DNA from 3 places in the Mesorhizobium sp. WSM4823 genome. Region 3 is predicted to be linked to each of the others. Evidence: predicted binding sites of a transcription regulator. Region 3 holds the regulator's gene; each other region holds the start of a gene.
What was found. Region 3 encodes PhoB, which activates phosphate uptake and scavenging genes when phosphate is short. Its sites were predicted from a motif close to TGTCATNNANCTGTCAT; they were not measured.
Positions count from the first base shown of each region.

Region 1: phnF (phosphonate metabolism transcriptional regulator PhnF) is a predicted target of PhoB. The motif match lies at 1,197-1,213, and genes of this name have one in related genera.
Region 2: AC0L26_RS21695 (ceramide glucosyltransferase) is a predicted target of PhoB. The motif match lies at 1,602-1,618, and genes of this name have one in related genera.

Region 1 covers NZ_JBVVQL010000010.1:69,621-71,884, reverse strand. The annotation lists gene AC0L26_RS22665 (zinc-binding alcohol dehydrogenase family protein) at 1-202, shown strand, start outside; gene phnF (phosphonate metabolism transcriptional regulator PhnF) at 423-1,172, opposite strand; gene phnG (phosphonate C-P lyase system protein PhnG) at 1,292-1,753, shown strand; gene phnH (phosphonate C-P lyase system protein PhnH) at 1,753-2,264, shown strand, end outside.
Region 2 covers NZ_JBVVQL010000009.1:74,306-76,569, reverse strand. The annotation lists gene AC0L26_RS21700 (O-succinylhomoserine sulfhydrylase) at 1-228, shown strand, start outside; gene AC0L26_RS21695 (ceramide glucosyltransferase) at 253-1,398, opposite strand; gene apaG (Co2+/Mg2+ efflux protein ApaG) at 1,725-2,117, shown strand; gene AC0L26_RS21685 (Hsp33 family molecular chaperone) at 2,124-2,264, opposite strand, start outside.
Region 3 covers NZ_JBVVQL010000003.1:198,538-200,801, reverse strand. The annotation lists gene phoU (phosphate signaling complex protein PhoU) at 1-402, shown strand, start outside; gene phoB (phosphate regulon transcriptional regulator PhoB) at 419-1,108, shown strand; gene AC0L26_RS09610 (ROK family protein) at 1,399-2,264, opposite strand, start outside.

The sequences.
Region 1 (2,264 bases), on a different contig from region 3:
CAAGCGCGAAATGACGCTGATCGGCAGCCGCAATGCGCTGCGCACCGATTTCGACCATGTCGCTGCCTCGATTCGCGATGGTGCTGTGCCGCTGGCAAAGCTCGTCACCCATCGCACGACACTTGACCAGACGCCGCGCGACCTCGCCCGCTGGGCGCATGAGAAATCCGGCCTGATCAAGGCGGTCATCCAGGTCGGATGAGACCGGCAGTCCTAACGCGGGACGCCAAAACAGGGCATCCGGTTTGTTTTGGTTCCACTTGACTGCAAAGATGCACCAAGGTGCGTTGAGATTCAGGTCAGGCCGAGTCGAAAATGGCGGGTTCCGAGAACCGGAACGGAGCGTACGTTTGGGTACGTGAGTACCGGAAGCGCAGGAAACCGCCATTTGCAGGCCGGCCTCACCTGAATATCGACGCACCTTAAAGCGCCGACAGTTTAAGCTCGACCCGCTCAGCCGGAAACCGCGTTTCGGCGAACTGGATCGGCTGGCCGTCCAGCGTGACGTTGACGGCGACCGTGACCAGCACGATGGCGCCGGGCTGCAGATCGAGATCGGCAAGATCGGCGGCATCGGCGTGGCGCGCCGACAAGACCGTCGATTGCCTGAGATAGTCACTGACCCCGAAACGCTCGAGCGAAGCGGTGACCGATCCGGTTTCAGCCATGGCGGCATCGATGCCGGCGAAGCGTCCCGCGTCGAACCAGCCGGTGGCACGCGAGACCGGCCGCCCATCGGCTTCGCCGCGTGTCTCAAGGCGTATGACATTCGAACCCTTGGCAAGCCCCAGCCCTTCGGCGACCCGCCGGCTGGCCGGCTCGACCGCAGATTCGAGCAGCACGCTGCGGCGCTCCGACGTCTGCCCTTGCAAGCCCTCCGAAAAACGGGTGCGGGCGCCGATCGGATAGGACAGCCGCTTGCGCGACAGCACGAAAGTGCCGCGCCCCTGCTCGGCCCTGAGCACGCCATCCTGCACAAGTGCTGCGATGGCGCTGCGCACTGTATGGCGGTTGACGCCATAGCGCTCGGCCAGTGCGACTTCCGGCGGCAGCGCAGCATTCTCGGCAAAGTCGCCGACGGCGATCGAACGCAGGATTTGATCGGCGATCTGCCGCCACAGCGAGACGCCGCTGCGCCGCTCTATGCTGCTGGCAATCTGCTGCCCGCTCATTTCTTGCCCCGATCTTTTTTGCCCTGTCATCCATCCGTCATGGACACGCTTTAGAGAATAGGTATAATTTGTATAATTGTCTAAATCAATAGACAAATTTGCGAGAAGGAATGGCGGTCATGCGAGGACAGGAAGCGCGCGATCAGGCCGAGCGCAAGGCCGTCATGGCGACGCTGGCGCAATCGACCGGCGACGATATCGTCCGCCTCTGGAACGAGGCCGGCCTGCCTTCGCAAGCGGAACTCCTGCGCGGTCCCGAAACTGGCCTGGTCACCGTGCGTGGCCGCATCGGCGGCGGCGGCGCGCCGTTCAATGTCGGCGAGGCGACGGTCACCCGCGCGACGGTGCGGCTTGCCTCGGGAGAAGTCGGCCATTGCTACGCGCTGGGCCGTGACAAGCAGAAAGCAAAACTGGCGGCAATCGCCGACGCGCTCTGGCAGGACCCCGCCCGCCGCAACGAGGTCGAGACCAAACTCATCGCGCCGCTGCAGGCCGCATTGGCCCGCGCACGTGAACGGCAGCGCGCCGAAACGGCGGCAACGAAGGTCGATTTCTTCACCATGGTACGCGGAGAAGACTGATGGACATTGCAACGCAAGCGATTGAGGGCGGCTTTGCCGATCCGGTGTTCAATGCCCAGACGGTGTTCCGCGCCGTGATGGATGCGATGGCGCGGCCGGGCACTCTGCAGCCCCTGCCGGTTTTTGCCCGCCCGCCGGCGCCGCTGTCTGCCACCGCGGGCGCTATCGCGCTGGCGCTGTGCGACAACGACACGCCGCTTTGGCTCGACCCCGTTTTGCAAGCCCCAGCAGCGGTGAAATCCTGGCTTGGCTTCCACACCGGCGCGCCGCTCGCCAACACACCGGCTGACGCGCATTTCGCGCTGATCGCCACGCCGGCCGAGATGATGGCGCTCGACGGCTTTTCGCAAGGTACCCAGGACTACCCCGACCGCTCCACGACGCTGATCCTGCAAGTCAGCGATCTCGTTTCAGGCGCCCCCCTGCTGCTCGAAGGTCCCGGCATCGAAAAGACTGCAACCATCGCGCCGGCGCAGATGCCGCGCCACTTCGTCGAACAGTGGAAGCAGAA
Region 2 (2,264 bases), on a different contig from region 3:
GCGGCCTTCGCCTTCCAGAACGCGCTCGATATCGTGCTGATCTCCAACAATCTCGGCGACGCCAAGAGCCTGATCACCCACCCGGCGACAACGACGCACAAGAATCTGAGCGATGAGGCGCGCGCCGAACTCGGCATAGGGCCGGGCACGCTGAGGCTGTCCGTCGGACTTGAGGACACGGACGATCTGCTCGCGGATGTCGAGCAGGCACTCAAATCAGCCAAATAGCAGTCGCCGCGCGGCAGGGATTTCTCAGACGCTTTCTTCCAACTCGGTCATAGCCTTGGTGCGGATGGTCATGGCATTGCCGCGCCATTCGACGGCACCGCCCAGCCAGCCACGTGCCCAAATTGCAGGAAGCACCGTATCCCGCACGATCATCGCGGTGACGGTGCGTGGCGAGAGATACCAGCCCTTGGACCAGGCGAGCATGCATTCCGGCAGATAGGCAATCAGCAGTACGCATAAAGCCGTGGTGGGCAAGCTGACGCCGGCCCTTGCCGCCGCGATCAGCGCCAACAGCAGTGGCATTGCCGCGCCGGTTAATATCTCGGGCGCGAAGAACAGCGGGAAGGTGACGCGGCGCAGCCGCGCCCAGCGGGCCTGCCGTGACCAAATTTCGCCGAATGTACGCTGGCCGAGCGGCTGCTCGAATGGCGAAGCGACGAGGTTGACGCGCAAACCGAGCCCATTGACCAGCTTGGTCGCAGCGGCGTCCTCAGCGATCTCGGCGGCGAGCGCGTGGATACCGCCATTCGCGTCAAGCACCGGCTTGTTCCACAGCATGCTCTTGCCCTGGGCAAAGCCGAGGCCAAGTGCCTCGCCGGCATACTGCCAGCGCGCCTGCAGAGTGTTGAGGAAAGCGCATTCGACTTCGGCCCAGAAGCCATCCGGCCGCGAGCCGATCGGGGTCGAGCAGACAAGGCCTGTGGTCGGCCGCCATGCGGCCATCAGGTGCTGGATATAGTCTTTGGGCATCAACACGTTGGAGTCGGCAAGGATGACCCAGTCGTGGCGTGCGGCTTCCCAACCCTTGACGCAGTTATTGAGCTTGGGATTGGCGCTAATGCGGTCATCGCCGGTGAGCAGCCGCGCCGGCACATTGGGATAGCGGGCAATAGCGGCGTTGATGAGATTGACTACTGGATCGTCGGCATGGGCGACGCAGAAGATCAGTTCATAGTGTGGCCAATCGAGCGAGAAGGCGCGCTGAAGCGTCTCCTCGGTGAACGGCTCGACGCCACGCGACGGCACGACGATCGAGAGAGGCGGCGGGTTCCCGGAGGGTGCAGCGATGACCTGCCGCTTCTTCAGCCGCGATGAGGCGAGCATGATGCTGGCGAGATTTGAAAGAAGAAGGGCTGAAGAAGCAACGGCGGCTGCGAGAGTCAGTTCCATCGAGATCTGGTCACTCCGGAAAGGCCGCCTGCGGCCGTTTTATGAGAGCGTCGCGTCCATTTGGACGCGCAAAGGACGCTCTAACGCTTTTTGAGTCTACCGCATCGTGCTTTCCGAAAATCGAATTGGATTTACAGGCCGATGTGGTAGTCGACAGAGCGCCCGAGTCGCCCGGCACGGTCTGTGCACACCAACATTGTCATGTGTCACTTAAATGACATTGTTTTTCGGCACGTGCGCTTTGAGGTCGGCAAACGGGGTCTGCGCTCCCGCATCAAACCGCGCAGCGGGACAAATGTTCCCTGCCGCAGCAACCGGAGTAATCCATGTACCGCGCCGTCACGCGCAACATCGAAGTGCTGGTCAGGCCATTCTATCTGGAAGATCGCTCGGACCCGACGGAGAACCGCTATGTCTGGGGTTATCACGTAACCATAGACAATCAGTCGGACGAGTTCGTTCAGCTTCTGTCGCGCTATTGGCATATCACGGACGGCGCCGGCCGCGTCGAGGAAGTGCGCGGCGCCGGCGTCGTTGGCGACCAGCCCGAGCTCAACCCCGGCGACAGCTATCAATATACGTCCGGTTGCCCGTTGCCGACGCCTTCCGGCATCATGGTTGGCCACTACACGATGCGCAACAAGCGGGGCGAGACGTTCGATATCGCCATCCCCGCCTTTTCGCTCGACCTGCCGGGCACACGGCGCACCGTCAACTGACAGCTGTCACTGCGCCGCGGTAAATTCCGCGGGGTCGAAGTCATACTGCTTCGAGCAGAATTCGCAGGCGACGTGAATGCCGCCATCCTCGGTGCTGTCCCTGATCTCGTCGGCGGAGAAACCTTCGAGAATGCCGCGGATCTTCTC
Region 3 (2,264 bases):
AAGAACATAGCCAAGCGGGTCAGCGCAGTCGGACAGAGCGCCACGCCGCGTAATCTCTCGCATGGTATCGACGCAATGGCGGATCTCGTTCTCGAACAGCTCCGTGGCGTGGTCGAGCACTACGTGTCGCGAGACGCCAACGCGTTGAAGGAACTACGCGCCGCCGACGAGAAGGTCGATGTCAAATACACGGCGGTTTTTCGGGAGCTCCTGACCTACATGATGGAGGACCCTCGTAACATCACCGCCTGCACGCATCTTCTGTTCTGCGCCAAGAATCTCGAGCGTATTGGCGATCATGTAACCAACATCGCCGAAAACGCCTACTATGTCGTGACCGGACAGCAATTGCCGGCGGATCGCCCGAAGCTCGACGAAACGACGACGGCGCCGGCGACATGACGGGGGTGACCGATCGATGATCGCGCCGCGCATCATGGTGGTGGAGGATGAAGAGCCGCTGGGCGTCCTCCTCCGCTACAATCTGGAATCCGAAGGCTATCAGGTCGAGGTGGTGACACGCGGCGACGAGGCCGAAATCCGGCTGCAGGAAAACGTGCCCGATCTTCTGGTGCTCGACTGGATGGTGCCGGCAGTTTCCGGCATCGAGCTTTGCCGGCGTCTTCGGGTGCGTCCCGAAACCGAGCGGTTGCCGATCATCATGCTGACCGCGCGCGGCGAGGAGAGCGACCGGGTGCGCGGCCTCTCGACCGGGGCCGACGACTATCTGGTCAAGCCGTTCTCGACACCGGAATTCATGGCCCGGGTCAAGGCGCTGCTGCGCCGCGCCAAGCCGGAAGTGCTGTCCAGCGTGCTGAAGGTCGGCGACATCATGCTCGATCGCGAATCGCACAGGGTCTACCGCAAGAAGAGCGAGATCCGGCTCGGGCCGACCGAATTCCGGCTGCTCGAATTCATGATGCGGCACCCCGGTCGCGTCTTCTCGCGCAGCCAGTTGCTCGACAATGTCTGGGGCGAGACGATTTACATCGATGAACGCACGGTGGACGTCCATGTCGGGCGGTTGCGCAAGGCGGTCAACAATGGTCGCATGCCCGATGTCATCCGCACCATCCGCGGCGCGGGCTATGCGATCAGGGAAGATTAGTTCCTCGGCGCGTAAGTTCTGACAGGTCGGGCGTGCGGATCGCATGCTCTGCGATTAGCCGAAACGCTCCTCACTCGTCATCCTGGGGCGGAGCAAGGAGCGAAGCGACGCGGCGCAGACCCCAGGATCCATGCGGCGACTTAAGTGCGCTGCTGCGATCCAGAATTCTGCTCCGCTGCACTCCTCGGCTAAGGTTACGGCATGGATCCCAGGGTCTCCGCGACGGAGCTTCGCTCCTGCTTCGCCCAGGGATGACGAAGTTAGGAATTCGCGCGCTCTTTCGGGTCAACTCAGGCCACGTCCTTCCTGCTCGTGCCGGACTTTCCTTGCGCGCCCGGCGCGAAAATCTCCTGGTCGACGAAATTCAGCGCCTGCATGGCGCAGCCTTCGCGGATCAGCGGCAATTCGTTCGGCTCGGTGTCGAAGGAAATGGAACCCGAATGCTGGCCGCCGGCGGTCTGGGCGATGGCTTCGCGCAGGGCCGGCTCGATCAGGTCGAAGGCGGCAGCGCTGGCGCCGACCATGGCGACCGGCGCTGGATCTATCAACGCGAACAGGCTGCCTAGCCCGAAGCCGAGCGCTTCGCCGGCCTTGCGGTAGGCTTCGCGCTCCGGTCCGTCCGCCTCGCGCGCCCGTGCCGCCAATGCCCGCATGTCGGCATCGCTGACATCGGCGACCGGTTCGGCATTCTCGCTCAATTGCCTTGCATTGCGCCAGATGGCGTAGTTCCCGGCATAGGCTTCGACGCAGCCGCGCCGTCCGCAGCGGCAAAGCGCGCCGCCCGGCCGATGGATCATGTGGCCGAATTCGCCGCCTGAGGAATGGGTGCCGGTGAACAATTCGCCTTTCAACACCAACCCCATACCGATGCCGTGTGAGAGCAGGATGGCGATGAAATCGTTGCGGTAGCGATCCGGGTCGCGCCAGCGCAGCGCCACGGCCATCATGTTGCAGTCGTTTTCCATGATGGCCGGGATGCCGAATTCGCGTTCAAGAATGTCGGCGAAAGCGATGTTCGTTTGCGGCGTGATCGGCGACCACAACATGGCGCGCGCATGGGAATCGGTAATACCCTGGATCGCCAGTGCGATGCGGGCGACGCTTTGGACGTCGAGGCCGGGATCTTCGAGCCGTCGCCGGACGATGGCGACACATT